3 regions of the Pseudomonas sp. COR18 genome follow, and region 3 is predicted to be linked to each of the others. Evidence: predicted binding sites of a transcription regulator. Region 3 holds the regulator's gene; each other region holds the start of a gene.
What was found. Region 3 encodes FliA, which starts transcription of late flagellar genes. Its sites were predicted from a motif close to CTAAAGTTTNNNNNNNNNNNGCCGNTAA; they were not measured.

Region 1: flgM (flagellar biosynthesis anti-sigma factor FlgM) is a predicted target of FliA. The motif match lies at 2,828-2,855, and genes of this name have one in related genera.
Region 2: motA (flagellar motor stator protein MotA) is a predicted target of FliA. The motif match lies at 2,594-2,621, and genes of this name have one in related genera.

The regions. Positions count from the first base shown of each region.
Region 1 is NZ_CP183808.1:4,112,825-4,117,642, forward strand. It holds gene ACM62G_RS18990 (MFS transporter) at 1-1,044, shown strand, start outside; gene ACM62G_RS18995 (flagellar brake protein) at 1,115-1,858, opposite strand; gene ACM62G_RS19000 (flagella synthesis protein FlgN) at 1,955-2,422, opposite strand; gene flgM (flagellar biosynthesis anti-sigma factor FlgM) at 2,471-2,791, opposite strand; gene flgA (flagellar basal body P-ring formation chaperone FlgA) at 2,960-3,721, opposite strand; gene ACM62G_RS19015 (chemotaxis protein CheV) at 3,802-4,728, shown strand; gene cheR (protein-glutamate O-methyltransferase CheR) at 4,781-4,818, shown strand, end outside.
Region 2 is NZ_CP183808.1:1,972,352-1,977,169, forward strand. It holds gene rsgA (small ribosomal subunit biogenesis GTPase RsgA) at 1-576, shown strand, start outside; gene motB (flagellar motor protein MotB) at 625-1,671, opposite strand; gene motA (flagellar motor stator protein MotA) at 1,675-2,526, opposite strand; gene ACM62G_RS09175 (HDOD domain-containing protein) at 2,734-4,275, shown strand; gene ACM62G_RS09180 (rhodanese-like domain-containing protein) at 4,319-4,818, shown strand, end outside.
Region 3 is NZ_CP183808.1:723,293-728,110, reverse strand. It holds gene flhF (flagellar biosynthesis protein FlhF) at 1-1,253, shown strand, start outside; gene fleN (flagellar synthesis regulator FleN) at 1,375-2,208, shown strand; gene fliA (RNA polymerase sigma factor FliA) at 2,205-2,945, shown strand; gene ACM62G_RS03295 (chemotaxis response regulator CheY) at 3,137-3,508, shown strand; gene ACM62G_RS03290 (protein phosphatase CheZ) at 3,531-4,319, shown strand; gene ACM62G_RS03285 (chemotaxis protein CheA) at 4,334-4,818, shown strand, end outside.

The DNA of each region.
Region 1 (4,818 bases), 3.4 Mb from region 3:
ATGTGCCAGTACATGGTCATCGAGAGTTGGCTCAACGAACAGGCCGAGGCCAGGCAGCGTGGCGTGGTCTTCAGTGGCTACATGATCGCGTCCTATCTCGGACTGGTGCTTGGGCAACTGATCCTGGTCATGCATCCTGCCCTCGGTCCCGAGTTGCTGATGCTGGTCGCACTGTGCTTCGCATTGTGCCTGGTGCCGGTGGCCATGACCCGGCGGATTCACCCGGCCCCCTTGCATCCGGCGCCGCTGGAGCCGCGTTTCTTCATGAAGCGTGTGCCACAGTCGCTGACCACGGTGCTGGGCGCGGGGATCATCGTCGGCTCGTTCTACGGTCTGGCGCCGCTCTACGCTTCCCAGCAGGGGCTTTCCACCGAGCAGGTCGGTCTGTTCATGGGTAGCTGCATCTTTGCCGGCTTTCTCGTGCAGTGGCCCCTGGGCTGGCTTTCCGATCGCTATGACCGGGCGGTGCTGATCCGCAGTGTCGCCATGCTGTTGATGCTGACGTCCCTGCCGCTGGCGATATTCTCCACGGCTCCATTGGAGGTGCTGTTCGTCGTCGGGTTCATGGTGTCGTTGCTGCAGTTCTGTCTGTATCCGTTGGCGGTGGCGTTCTCCAACGACCATATCGAGGGGGATCGGCGGGTCTCGCTGACCGCCATGCTGCTGGTGACCTATGGCGTCGGCGCGAGCATCGGGCCGCTGGCGGCGGGCGTGCTGATGAAGCTGTTCGGCAGCCAGATGCTCTATGCGTTCTTCAGCTTCTTCGCGCTCATCCTGGTGCTGCGCATCCGACCCAAGGCGGTGACCAATCTGCATCAGGTCGAGGATGCGCCGTTGCAGCACGTGGTCATGCCGGAGGCCATGTCGCCCCTCGGCGCGGCGCTCGACCCGCGGGTCGACGAACAGGTGGTGCTGGACCAGATGTGCGACAACCCGGCGGCAGCGCCATCGGTCGCGGATGTCGCGTCCACCGAGCCGGCGGCAGAGGCTGTTGCCGAAGTGGACGAGTCCGACCCTGAGCCGGCGCATAAGTCGAGCAACTGAAAGTGTCGATAAAAAAACGGGCCACCCTCATCAGGTGGCCCGTTTTTTGTGGGTGAAGGCAGCGTCAGACTCAGTAGTCGTCGTCCTTGTCGAAACGCCGTGCTTCACGTTGCAGTTGGTAGACGAAGCGCTCGACCTGGCGTTGTACCAGGCCGCTCATGTTGTGGAAGCGTACGCCGGCGAAGGTGGTGTTGATCCTTTCCTCGAAGTGCAGATGGCGCAGTTCCACCGGAGCGGTCATGGGGCCGAAGGGCAGGGCGGCGATAAAACGCTCGTAGACCTGGCCCAGTTGCAGGCGATCGGAAATATCGCCGTCGAAGCGCAGCTTGCAGCCGCTGGCGGAGATATCCAGCAGTTTGCCGTTGATCGGTGCCTTGAGCTTGTCGCCGCCCAGTTCGATGTTGACCAGCGCGGTGAGTTTCAGGGCGGCGCGGAAGGCGTTGCGACGCTGATGGTAGACCACCTCGGCCGGCATTGAGCCACGGTAGCAACCGTTGGTCTCGTCGACGGTCATTGGCTGGGGTTGTTCCCAGGTGATGCGTACGCCGTCGTGGAAGCCTTCGACACGGAACGGTTCACCCGCTGCCAGGAAACGTTCACCGTCGCGTGGCATCATTTCGTCCAGGGCCAGAGTGCCCGCATCCCGGTCGACATCGATCACGAAACTCTGGAAACGCTGGCTGCGTTCATGGAACGTGATGATCAACGGGTCATGGCTATCCTGCAGCATCCGCAGGTTGGCGGAAATTTCCAGAGGCGTGGTTAGCACCTTCGGTGGCTGCGGAGCATCGTCCGCGCTTGGGGCATTGGACACGGTTCATCAATCTCCAGACAAAATACGACTACACGCAAAAGCCAGCATTTTGCCAGCATGTTACGCGCCTTGAACAGAGCGCGCAGCAGTTTGGGTTCAAGCCTGACTCAGCGGGCGTTGCTTCGCAAGCCTCGCCGTCGAGCCGCGGGCATCATAAAGTGCGGGAGGCTCGCCGCCGGTCAGGATCTTCAACTGGTTTGCGGTCGTCGCTTGCTGAACCTGGATGTTGCGCCCATTGAGTTCATTGGCGGCCTGGCAATCGGCCAGGATGCGGGTGAGTTCTTCGCTCTGGCTCAGCAGTTCGCCGCCCACGCTCGACTGTGCCGCCAGTTGTTCCAGGCCGGAGCGGTTGGCGGGCAGGTTGAGACTGGCGAGAATCTGGCTGCGCTTGCGGCCATGCTGTTCCAGCAGAATGATCAGCGCCTGCTTGCGCGCCAGAATATCTTCCAGCTCGACCATGTTGCGACCATGGAGCGCCAGGGACTCGGCGCGCAACAGCTCGAGCAGATCTTGAGCTGGAGCAAAATCTTCGGTGATCAGTTGCAGTAGAGTGGTGTCTTGCATGGCTGGCCTTGGGTTTTAAGCGTCCAAAAGCCTCGCGCCGGCAGATGCCTAGCGCTGGGCTTCGAAGTTGAGCAGTTTGCTGGCGACGCGGTTGCTGTCGACCTTGTAGCTGCCATCCGCGATCGCCTGTTTCAACTCGGCCACACGGGCGCTGTTGACTACGGGCTGCTGCTGCAGCTTGTCAGTGATCTTTTGCAACTGCTGAGCCTCATTGCTGAGGTGTACCGATTCCCCGCTCTGGCCGACCGCTTCGGTCTGGCTGTTCACCGCCGAGGATTTGCCGCTGCTGTCGGCTTCCTTGTTGGCGCTGGTGCGCGTGCTGCCTGTCAATGACGGGGCGTTATTCAAACGACTGAAATCGATGACCATGATAAAAAACCTCTGGGTATTTGGACGCTTGCCTTGTTTTCGGCCATACCCGGAAAAACTTTAGCCTCATCTGAAAATGAGTCTGCATCTAGGCTGTAGCCCTGTCTGGGCCACAGTTTAGGAAAAGTGGCGGCCTGGCGCCAGTTATTGCGAGGTGGCCTTATCGATCTATAAAGCCACCTCTACCTGGCCGGGGGCGGTGACGCGAGCCTTGATGACCCGCTGCGAATTGAGGTTCTTGATCCGGATCTGCTCGTTCAGGCCGCCGTTGGAGAGGGCTTCGCCCGGCATCTTGACCACCAGGCCGCCGCTCGTTGCGCTGATGACCACCTGATCGCCCTTGCGCACCACTTCCGCCTGTTCCAAGTGGACCAGGGTGACGACCTGGTCCATGACCATTGGTCGGACAAGTTTCTGTCCGATGGCCTGGTCCGGTGACGTCAGGAAGCCCTGGTTGATCAGGCTGATATCCCGCTCGCGCAACGCCACGTCGCCTGGCTCGATGATCCCGGCGCGCTTGAGCGGACGGGTGGTCACCACCACATCGCGATACAATTTGACCTGGGCCGGGACGAACACGGTCCATGGCGAGCTGCCTTCGCAGCGGATTTTCACCGTGACCCGGCCGATCGGTGTCGCCGGGCTTTCCAGGCTGGCTGTCAATTCCTTGTCACAGGCGGCCATGCGCAGGCGCGGGTCCAGCTGGTTGACCTGGATCTCGTAGCGCCCTTCGGTTTGACTGGTGGCCAGATAGTCTTCTACCGTGAACTCAAGAAAGCCTTGGGTCACGCCGATAAGCTGATCAGGCAGGGTCGCCGATTCCGCAAGAGCAGGGTTGCTCGGGTTCAGGCAGCATAAAACGGACACCACCGCGAGCAATCTGCGGTACTGTGATGTCAGGCGTCGAAAAAATGTCGTTTGTGCTTTCATAACGGTATAAAAAGCAAGGCTCGTGCCGTTTGTTCCTGAGTGGGCGTCGGATGATGAGGCTTTGATCAGAGAGGGCAGTCATGGCTGGTGTGATGGATTCGGTGAACCAGCGTACGCAACTGGTGGGGCAGAATCGCCTTGAGCTGCTGTTGTTCCGTCTCGACGGCCAGCAGCTCTACGGGATCAACGTGTTCAAGGTGCGCGAGGTGCTGCAATGCCCCAAGCTGACCTTGATGCCCAAGTCCAATCCGGTGGTGTGCGGTGTGGCGAACATTCGTGGGGCTACCATCCCGATCCTCGATCTGGCGATGGCCACGGGGGCCGGTGCACTCAAGGATCAGAGTAATCCGTTCGTGATCATTACGGAGTACAACACCAAGACCCAGGGGTTTTTGGTGAAGTCGGTGGAGCGCATCGTCAACATGAACTGGGAAGAGATCCATCCGCCACCCAAGGGGACCGGGCGCGATCACTACCTGACGGCGGTGACGCGCATCGACAACCAGTTGGTGGAAATCATCGATGTGGAGAAGATCCTCGCCGAGGTTTCGCCCATGTCCGAATCGGTTTCCCTGGGCGTGGTGGATGTCGAGACGCAGACCAAGGCGGTGTCCTTGCGGGTGCTCACGGTCGACGACTCGTCGGTGGCGCGCAAGCAGGTCACGCGTTGCCTGCAGACGGTCGGCGTCGAGGTGGTGGCGCTGAACGACGGCCGGCAGGCGCTGGACTATCTGCGCAAGCTGGTCGAGGAGGGCAAGAAGCCGGAGGAGGAATTCCTGATGATGATCTCCGACATTGAAATGCCGGAAATGGACGGCTATACCCTCACTGCTGAGATTCGCAGCGATCCGCGGATGCAAAAGCTGCACATCACTCTGCATACTTCCCTGTCAGGGGTATTCAACCAGGCGATGGTGAAGAAGGTCGGTGCCGATGACTTCCTTGCCAAGTTCCGACCTGATGACCTGGCGGCCCGGGTGGTTGACCGGATCAAGGCTGCAGGATAACAGCCGGGGACCCGTGTCCCCGGCGGTACAGACGATTTAAGAGGCGGCATCATTGTCTACGGGTAATTTGGATTTCGAACAGTTCCGGGT
Region 2 (4,818 bases), 1.2 Mb from region 3:
CACGCCGGCATCCGCCCGCTGCTGCTGCTGAACAAGTTCGACCTGATCGACGAGCACAACGCCCCGGCCCTGAATGCGCTGCTGGCGGTCTACCGGCAACTGGGTTATCCGCTGCTGGAAGTGTCGGCCCACCACGGCAACGGCATGGAGCAGTTGCAACGGCAACTGGACGGACGCATCAGCGTGTTCGTCGGCCAGTCCGGGGTCGGCAAGTCCTCGCTGGTCAACAGCCTGCTGCCCGAGGTGGAAACCCGCGTCGGCCCGCTGTCCGAGCTGTCCGGCCAGGGCACCCACACCACCACCACCGCGCGCCTGTTCCACTTCCCCGGCGGCGGCGAACTGATCGACTCCCCGGGTATTCGCGAATTCGGCCTGGGCCACGTCAGCCGCGCCGATGTCGAGGCCGGCTTCATCGAGTTCAACGACCTGCTCGGTACCTGCCGCTTCCGCGACTGCAAGCACGATCGCGAGCCCGGCTGCGCCCTGCTCAAGGCCCTGGAAGACGGGCGTATCCAGCAGCAGCGGATGAACAGCTACCGCTCGATCATCGCCAGCCTGCCGCAAGACAGCTATTGAAATGACAGAAACGACAAGGCCGCGATCATCGCGGCCTTGTCGTCTGGCTCAGGAGCCGGTTCTGGGCTTGCCCGTCTCGTCCATCTTCAATACACCATCCTCGAAGATGTTCAAGCGTTGCCGCACCTCGTGGGCGGGCAGCGGCTGCTTGTCCGCCGGCAGCGCATTCGGGTCGGCCGGGGCCGCATTCGAGGCGCCAGGCGCGCCGGGAACCGGTGCCGCGCCATCCGGCTTGGCCTCGTCCGCGCCCTGCTCGCCCTCAATGGCTTTCTGGGCCTTCTTGGTCAGCACCACGATGTCGATGCGGCGGTTGACCGGGTTGAACGGATCGGCCTTGTCGAACAGCGCCGACGAGGCATAACCCACCACCCGCGCCACTTGCGAGTCCGGATAACGGCCAGCCACCAGTGCACGGCGCGCGGCGTTGGCGCGGTTGGCCGACAGCTCCCAGTTGCCGAAGTCGCCAGTGCCGGCGTACGGCTTGGCATCGGTATGGCCGCTGATGCTGATCTTGTTCGGCACCGCCTTGATGGTGTCGGCCATCGCCAGCAGGATGTCCTCGAAGTAAGGCTTCAGGCGCGCACTGCCGGAGTCGAACATCGGCCGGTTTTCCGCGTCCATGATCTGGATGCGCAAGCCGTCCGGGGTGATTTCGAACAGGATCTGGTCCTTGAACTTCTGCAACTGCGGGCTTTCGTCGACCTTGTTCTGCAACTCCTGCAGCAGCAGCTCCAGGCGCTCCTTCTCGACCTGTTCGGCCATGCCCTCCACCTGCTCGGTGTCGACCGTGACCTTGTCCGGTTGCGGCTGGGACTTCACTTCCGGGTTGAGTGTCTTGTCCGGCGCCAGCGTCGGGGAACCGCCCAGGTCGATGATGTAGGGCGTACCGCTCTCGGAAAAACCGATCGGGTCCTTGAAGTAGCCGGCGATGGCGATCTTCTGCTCCGGGGTCGCGGTGGACAGCAGCCACAACACCAGGAAGAAGGCCATCATCGCCGTCGCGAAGTCGGCAAAGGCGATTTTCCAGGCACCGCCATGGTGCCCGCCGCCAAAGCGCTTGACGCGCTTGATGATGATCGGCTGATTGTTCTCCATGACTCAGCGACCGCGAACCGCTTGTTCCAGCTCGGCGAAGCTCGGCCGATGCTTCGGATAGAGCACCTTGCGCCCGAATTCCACTGCCAGCGAAGGCGGCATGCCGGAGGCCGAGGCCACCAGGGAGGCCTTGATCGCCTCGTAGACGTTCAGTTCTTCCTTGGCATCGTGGGCCAGGGATTGCGCCAGCGGACCGAAGAAGCCATAGGCGGCGAGAATACCGAAGAAGGTCCCCACCAGTGCCGCACCCACGTGCAGACCGATGGACTTCTGGTCGCCATCGCCCAGGGAGGCCATGGTCACCACGATGCCCAGTACCGCCGCGACGATACCGAAGCCGGGCATGCCGTCGGCCACGCCGGTAACGGCATGGGATGGATGCTCGAGTTCTTCCTTCATGCTCAGCAGTTCCATGTCGAACAGGCCTTCCAGCTCATGGGGAGCCATGTTGCCCGAGGACATGATGCGCAGGTAGTCGCAGATGAACGCGGTCATGCGCTCATCCTTCAGAACGGCGGGGTACTTGGCGAAGATCGGGCTGGCCGCGGCATCCTCGATGTCACCCTCGATCGCCATCATGCCTTCACGACGGCTCTTGTTGAGGATCTCGTAGATCAGGCCGAGCACTTCCATATAGAAGGTGTGGCTGAAGCGCGAGCCGAACATGCTCAGGGATTTCTTGACCACGTGCATGGTCATGTAGCCGGGGTTGGACTGCAGGAAAGCACCCAGCGCCGCACCACCGATGATCAAGACCTCGAAGGGCTGGATCAGCGCCGCAATCTTGCCGTGGGAGAGCACGTACCCGCCGAGCACGCTCGCGAATACGACAATGATGCCGATGATTTTAGCCATAGAATGAGAGTACTTGTTGAGTCGGGTTCAAGGTCATATTCGGAAGTTAGTAAATCTCTTCTTCTACTTATCGGCGAAACTGCGCCAGACTATAGCCAGTTCAGGCGAAAAGCCAGAAAACCGGCAGTGCATGGCCTCGGCGGCAGGACCAGCGCAGCGCCGTCAGGCCCGTTCCGGGCGCATTAATGGTGATGATCGCGCTTAATCATGACGAATCAAACGGCTGTGTCCAGTGCAAGACCGAACACCCTGCAAGGCTGGACCAGGCTGTTGCAGGGCGTTCGCCTGCCCGTCCCGCAGGACAGCCACGACCGCGTCTGCCGGGCCATCCGCGACAGCCGCAGCTCGCTGCGCGACATCGCCGAGCTGATGCAGGATAGCCCGGCCCTGGCGCTGAGCGTGATCTGCGAAGCCAACCATCACACCCACGGCAGCATGACCGAGCCGGCCGAAAACCTCGAGATCGCGATCAATCGCCTCGGTCTGAAACGTACCGAGGAGTTGCTTGAGCGCCTGCCCGCACGACTGCCCGAAGACATTCCGATCGCCCTGCGCCAGTTGCAACTGATCAGCCAGCATGCCAGCCAGCAGGCCAACGGCCTGTTTGCCGCCCGCCTGGCCCGGCTCTGGCAGGACATCCACTGGGGCAGCCTGCTGTTCCTGGCCCCCCTGTGGCCACTGGCACTGACCCACCCCAGGCTGCTCGAAACCTGGGAACTGCGGGTGCTGCACAAGCACGAGCCCGCCGCCAGGGTCGAACGGGAGCTGTTCGGCGTGCGCCTGCTGGAGCTATGCCAGGCCATGGCCGAGTTCTGGCGCCTGCCAGTGTGGGTGACCCAGGGTTATCAAACGCTGCTCAACGAACGCAAGACCCTCGCCCAGGCACTGCATATCGCCCGCGACAATGAGAGCCCCCTGCACCAGCAACAGCAACTGGATGCCGACCCCGAACTGCGCCGCTGGCTGAACCAGCCCGCCAACACCGTATTGCTGGCCAACGGCCTGGCCGTGGCGGCACAACAGGCCTGGGACAGCCCGCACTGCCTGCGCTGGCAGTACCTGTCGAGCCTGTACCTGCAGCAGCCGATGAACGAGTTGCAGCAACAGATCCACCAGCAGGCGGCCCAGAGCGCCAACCAGCATTCGATGCAGGACCTGTGGCACCCGGCCGAGGCTCTGATCTGGCCGTGGCATGTGCGCCGCGTGCATGCCGACCTGTTGCCGGCCGCTGCCCCTGACGCCGCGGCGATGGGGCTCTGGCGCAGGCACTGCGCACAACTGCTGGCCGAACCCAGCCGTTTCACCAACGCCATGCACCTGACCACCGTGGCCCGCGAAGCCCTGGCGGCCTGCGGCCTGCGCCGGGTGATGATCCTGATGACCGACCGCAGCCGCAGCGCACTGCGGGTGCACCAGACCGCCGGCCTTCCCGCCGAGGCGAGCAATCTGATCCTGCAGGTGGCCCAGAGCACGCTGCTGCAACGACTGATGAAGCAGCCCGCGCAGATTCGCCTGTCGCCAGAAAACGCTCGCCAGTTCCAGGCACTGCTGCCCAACAGCCTGCGGGCGCAATTCCTTCCCGGCGAACACCTGCTGTTGCGCTCGCTGAGCAACAACGGTCGGGTGGTGATGGTGATCCTGGCCGACCAGGCGGGCGTGCCGTTTTCGGAGATCACCGTGCAAGCCTTCGGCAAAACCATGCAATGTATCGAAAAGGCGCTGCACGCCTTTACCAACCGCAGCGCCTGAAGCTTGCGCTACAATCCTCCCCTTTGCGTCCAGGAGAACCCACATGCCTGACTTCTCTGGCTTGCCGCTGGTGATCGAGCCCAGCGACCTGCTGCCGCGTCTCGACACCCCCGGGCTGATCCTGGTGGACCTGACCAGCAGCGCCCGCTACGGCACGGGGCATATCCCCGGCGCACGTTTCGTCGACCCCAAGCGTACCCAGTTGGGCCAGCCACCGGCTCCGGGGCTGATGCCACCGCAAGAGGCGCTCGAAGCCCTGTTCGGCGAACTGGGCCACAACCCGGACGCGGTCTACTTGGTCTACGACGATGAAGGCGGCGGCTGGGCCGGCCGTTTCATCTGGCTGCTGGATGTCATCGGCCACACCCGCTACCACTACCTCGACGGCGGCCTGCTGGCGTGGCTGGACGAAGGCCTGCCGGTGTCCGAGGACATCCCGGCGGTTGCCGGCGGCCCGGTTGCCCTGACCCTGCACGACGAACCGACCGCCACCCGCGATTACCTGCAGTCGCGCCTGGGCGCGCCCGACCTGGCGATCTGGGA
Region 3 (4,818 bases):
CGGCCATCATCGGCAACCGCCGGATCGCCGGCGGTGTCGAGCTGACGGCTGCGCTCGACTACAAGCTCTCGGCCCTGGCCCCACGGGTTCCGAACATGGAGCTCGAGGACGAGTTGCGCAAGACCCAGTCGCGGATCGTCACCGCCCAGGCCGAACTGAGCCTGCGCAGCGAAGGTGAAAGCGATGCAGGCACCAACCGCCAGTTGTTCGCCGGCCTGCCGCTGACCGCGGCGGAACCGCTGATCGAACCGACCTTCGACGAGCCACGCCGTCCGGCTCCGGCCCCGGCTGCAGCGGCCCCGGCGGTGGACCAGCGGGTTTTCGAGTCGATGCGCTCGGAGCTCAACGGCCTGCGTGAACTGCTGGAAGTCCAGCTCGGCTCGCTGGCCTGGAACCAGTTGCAGGGGCGCCAGCCGGAGCAGGCCAACCTGTGGCGGCGCCTGCAGCGCATCGGCCTGTCCGGGCCGCTGTCGCGCGACCTGCTGGCACTGATCACCGACATCCAGGACCCACGCCAGGCCTGGCGCATGCTGCTGGCGCACCTGGCACGCATGATCGTCACGCCCGAGATCGAACCGCTGGAAGAGGGCGGGGTGATCGCCATGGTCGGCCCGGCCGGCATGGGCAAGACCACGACCCTGGCCAAGCTGGCCGCACGCTACGTACTCAAGTACGGCGCACAGAATATCGCGCTGGTAAGCATGGACAGCTTCCGCATTGGCGCCCAGGAGCAGCTCAAGACGCTGGGGCGGATTCTCAATGTCTCCGTGACCCATGTCGACCCCGGCCAGTCCCTGGCCCAGGCCCTCGATCCGCTGCTGCGCAAGCGCGTGGTGCTGATCGACACCGCCGGCCTGCAGGCCAGCGACCCGGCCTTGCGCATGCAGCTGGAAAGCCTGGCCGGTCGCGGGATCAAGGCGAAGAACTATCTGGTCCTGGCCACCACCAGCCAGAAGCAGGTGCTCACCGCCGCCTACCATAGCTACAAGCGCTGTGGCCTGGCCGGTTGCATCCTGACCAAACTGGACGAGACGGCAAGCCTCGGCGAAGTGCTGAGCCTGGCCATCAGCCATGAACTGCCGGTGGCCTATCTGACCGATGGCCCGCGGATCCCGGACGATCTGCATCTGCCACGCCGTCACCAGCTGGTGAGCCGTGCGGTGAGTGTGCAGATGCAGGAAGAACCCAGCGAAGAGGCCATGGCCGATATGTTCGCTGACATCTACCACAGCCCCTCCAAACGAGTGGGGTGAGGTAACCATGAAGACGTTGCAACGCATCTACATCGATGGTCTGCCAGGCATTAGTCTCCCTCGGGAGCGCGCAGCCAGTTATGTGGCCTTCCGTCTACGCAAGACAAGGTAAGAAGAGAACATGGGTAGCATGCATCCCGTACAGGTGATTGCGGTGACCGGCGGCAAGGGTGGCGTCGGGAAGACTAACGTGTCAGTGAACTTGTCCCTGGCGCTGGCTGAGCTTGGCCGGCGTGTCATGCTGCTGGATGCCGACCTGGGCCTGGCGAATGTCGACGTTCTGCTGGGGCTGACCCCGAAACGGACCCTGGCCGATGTGATCGAGGGCCGCTGCGAGTTGCGCGATGTGCTGCTGCAGGGGCCAGGCGGGATCCGTATCGTGCCGGCGGCCTCCGGTACCCAGAGCATGGTCAATCTCAATCCGGCCCAGCATGCCGGCCTGATCCAGGCGTTCAGCGATATCGGCGACAATCTCGACGTGCTGGTGATCGACACCGCTGCGGGTATTGGTGACTCGGTGGTCAGTTTTGTCCGCGCGGCCCAGGAAGTGCTGCTGGTGGTCTGCGACGAGCCGACCTCGATCACCGACGCCTATGCGCTGATCAAGCTGCTCAATCGCGACTACGGCATGAATCGTTTCCGGGTGCTGGCCAACATGGCCCAGAGCCCGCAGGAAGGGCGCAACCTGTTCGCCAAGTTGACCAAGGTCACGGACCGCTTCCTTGACGTGGCCCTACAATACGTCGGCGCCGTTCCCTACGACGAATGCGTTCGCAAGGCCGTGCAGAAGCAGCGTGCGGTCTACGAAGCCTTCCCACGTTCGAAATGTGCCCTGGCGTTCAAGGCCATCGCGCAGAAGGTCGACACCTGGCCGTTGCCCGCCAACCCGCGGGGGCACCTGGAGTTCTTCGTCGAACGTCTGGTACTTCAAACGAGTGCGGGACCGGTGCTATGACTGCAAGTGGCTATCGCATGTATTCCAAGTCTTCGCGTGACAGCCAGTATGAATTGATCGAGCGATACGCGCCGCTGGTCAAGCGCATCGCCTATCACCTGCTGGCACGGCTGCCGGCCAGTGTTCAGGTCGAGGACCTGATCCAGGCCGGGATGATCGGCCTGCTCGAGGTTTCGACCAAGTACGACTCGGGCAAGGGCGCGAGTTTCGAGACCTATGCCGGTATCCGCATTCGTGGCGCGATGCTCGACGAGGTGCGCAAGGGCGACTGGGCACCCCGTTCGGTACACCGCAACACCCGCATGGTCAGTGACGCAATCCGCGCAATTGAAGCGAAAACCGGTCGCGACGCTAAAGATCATGAAGTTGCAGCCGAACTCCAGTTGAGTCTCGATGATTATTACGGGATTTTGAATGATACCTTGGGCAGCCGCCTGTTCAGTTTCGACGACCTGTTGCAGGACGGCGAACATGAAGGGTTGCATGAGGATGGCGCGAGTGCTCATCTCGAACCGTCGCGCGATCTGGAGGATGAACGCTTCCAGGCCGCACTGGCGGACGCGATCGCCAATTTGCCGGAGCGTGAGCGGCTGGTGTTGTCGCTGTACTACGACGAGGAGCTGAACCTCAAGGAAATCGGTGAGGTCCTGGGGGTCAGCGAATCACGGGTCAGCCAGTTGCATAGCCAGTGCGCAGCCCGTTTGCGGGGGCGTTTGGGAGAGTGGCGAGCGCGTTGACGGGGCAGTGTGTGGGGACACTGCGAACGAGACCGATGCAGCGTGTGACGGTGTATCGGCGGCTCGGCCGGTTGTGGTTTCCATGCAGTAGGGTACAGAGCCTTGTCGAGTGTTGTGCCGAATTGATTTAACAGCGCGTCCAGGTGCTGAAACGCGTTTAAGACTGCTTGGAGGTCGAATTGAACAAGAACATGAAAATCCTCATTGTTGATGACTTTTCAACGATGCGGCGGATCATCAAGAACCTGTTGCGTGATCTCGGGTTCACCAACACTGTCGAGGCCGATGACGGTACTACCGCCATTCCGGTGCTGAACAGTGGCAGCATCGACTTTCTGGTCACCGACTGGAACATGCCCGGCATGACCGGCATCGATCTGCTGCGCCACGTGCGTGCCGACGAGAAGCTCAAGCACCTGCCGGTCCTGATGGTAACGGCCGAGGCCAAGCGCGAGCAGATCATCGAGGCCGCACAGGCCGGTGTGAACGGCTATGTGGTCAAACCGTTCACGGCCCAGGCGTTGAAAGAGAAGATCGAGAAGATCTTCGAACGCATCGGTTGATGAAGTCCGCCACGGGGGCGCTATGGAGCACTACGAATCCTCTCTGGGCGATTTTGAATCGACCCTGAAAAAACATGCTCGTGAGCTGGTCGACAGCCTTGAAAAAGGCCGCTTCGGCGACGCCGTGCAAATGATCCATGAGCTGAACCAGGCCCGTGACCGCGGCTTGTATCTGGAAGTCGGCAAGCTGACCCGCGAGCTGCACAGTGCGATCGTCAATTTCCAGATCGATCCCACCATGCCGCAAGCCGAGGAGGTCTCGCAGATCACCGATGCCACCGAGCGCCTGTCCTATGTGGTCAGGCTGACCGAGGCTGCGGCCAACCGCACCATGGATCTGGTGGAGAGCGCGACCCCGCGGATCAATGGCCTGAATGACGAGGCCAAGGCGCTGAGCGCCGACTGGGGGCGGTTCATGCGGCGCGAGGTCGGTGCCGAGGAATTCCGTGCGTTGGCCCGCCGGGTCGACAGTTTTCTGACGCGCAGCGAGCAGGAAACCCAGGCGGTTTCGAGCGAACTCAACGACATCCTGCTGGCCCAGGATTATCAGGATCTGACCGGCCAGGTGATCAAGCGTGTCACGCAGATGGTCACCGAGGTCGAGAGCAACCTGCTCAAGCTGGTGCTGATGGCCAGCCATGTGGATCGCTTTGCCGGCATCGAGCATGACCGTGAAGCGATCCTTGCGCAAAAAGATCCACAAAAACAAATGGCAAAGGGTGAAGGTCCGCAGATTCATGCCGATAAACGTGAAGACGTTGTGTCCGGCCAGGACGATGTCGACGATTTGCTTTCCAGCCTTGGATTCTAGGAGCACCCATACACATGAGCTTCGGCGCCGATGAAGAGATCCTTCAGGATTTCCTGGTTGAGGCCGGCGAGATTCTTGAGCAACTGTCCGAACAACTGGTCGAGCTGGAAAGCCGGCCGGACGATGCGGACCTGCTCAATGCCATCTTTCGCGGTTTTCACACTGTAAAAGGGGGCGCCGGCTTCCTCCAGCTCAACGAGCTGGTGGAGTGCTGTCACATCGCCGAGAACGTGTTCGACATCCTGCGCAAGGGTGAGCGTCGCGTCGACGCCGAGCTGATGGACGTGGTCCTGGAAGCGCTCGATGCGGTCAACGGCATGTTCGGCCAGGTGCGCGAGCGCAGCCCGATCACTCCAGCGACCCCGGAACTGCTGGCGGCCCTGTCGCGCCTGGCGGAACCCGCCGGTGCCGAACCGGCGCCGGAGCCCGTGGCCGAGGTCGCGGCAGCCGAGCCGGAACCGGTGGCCGAACCGGTCGCCGAAAGCCCGTCCGGCGACAT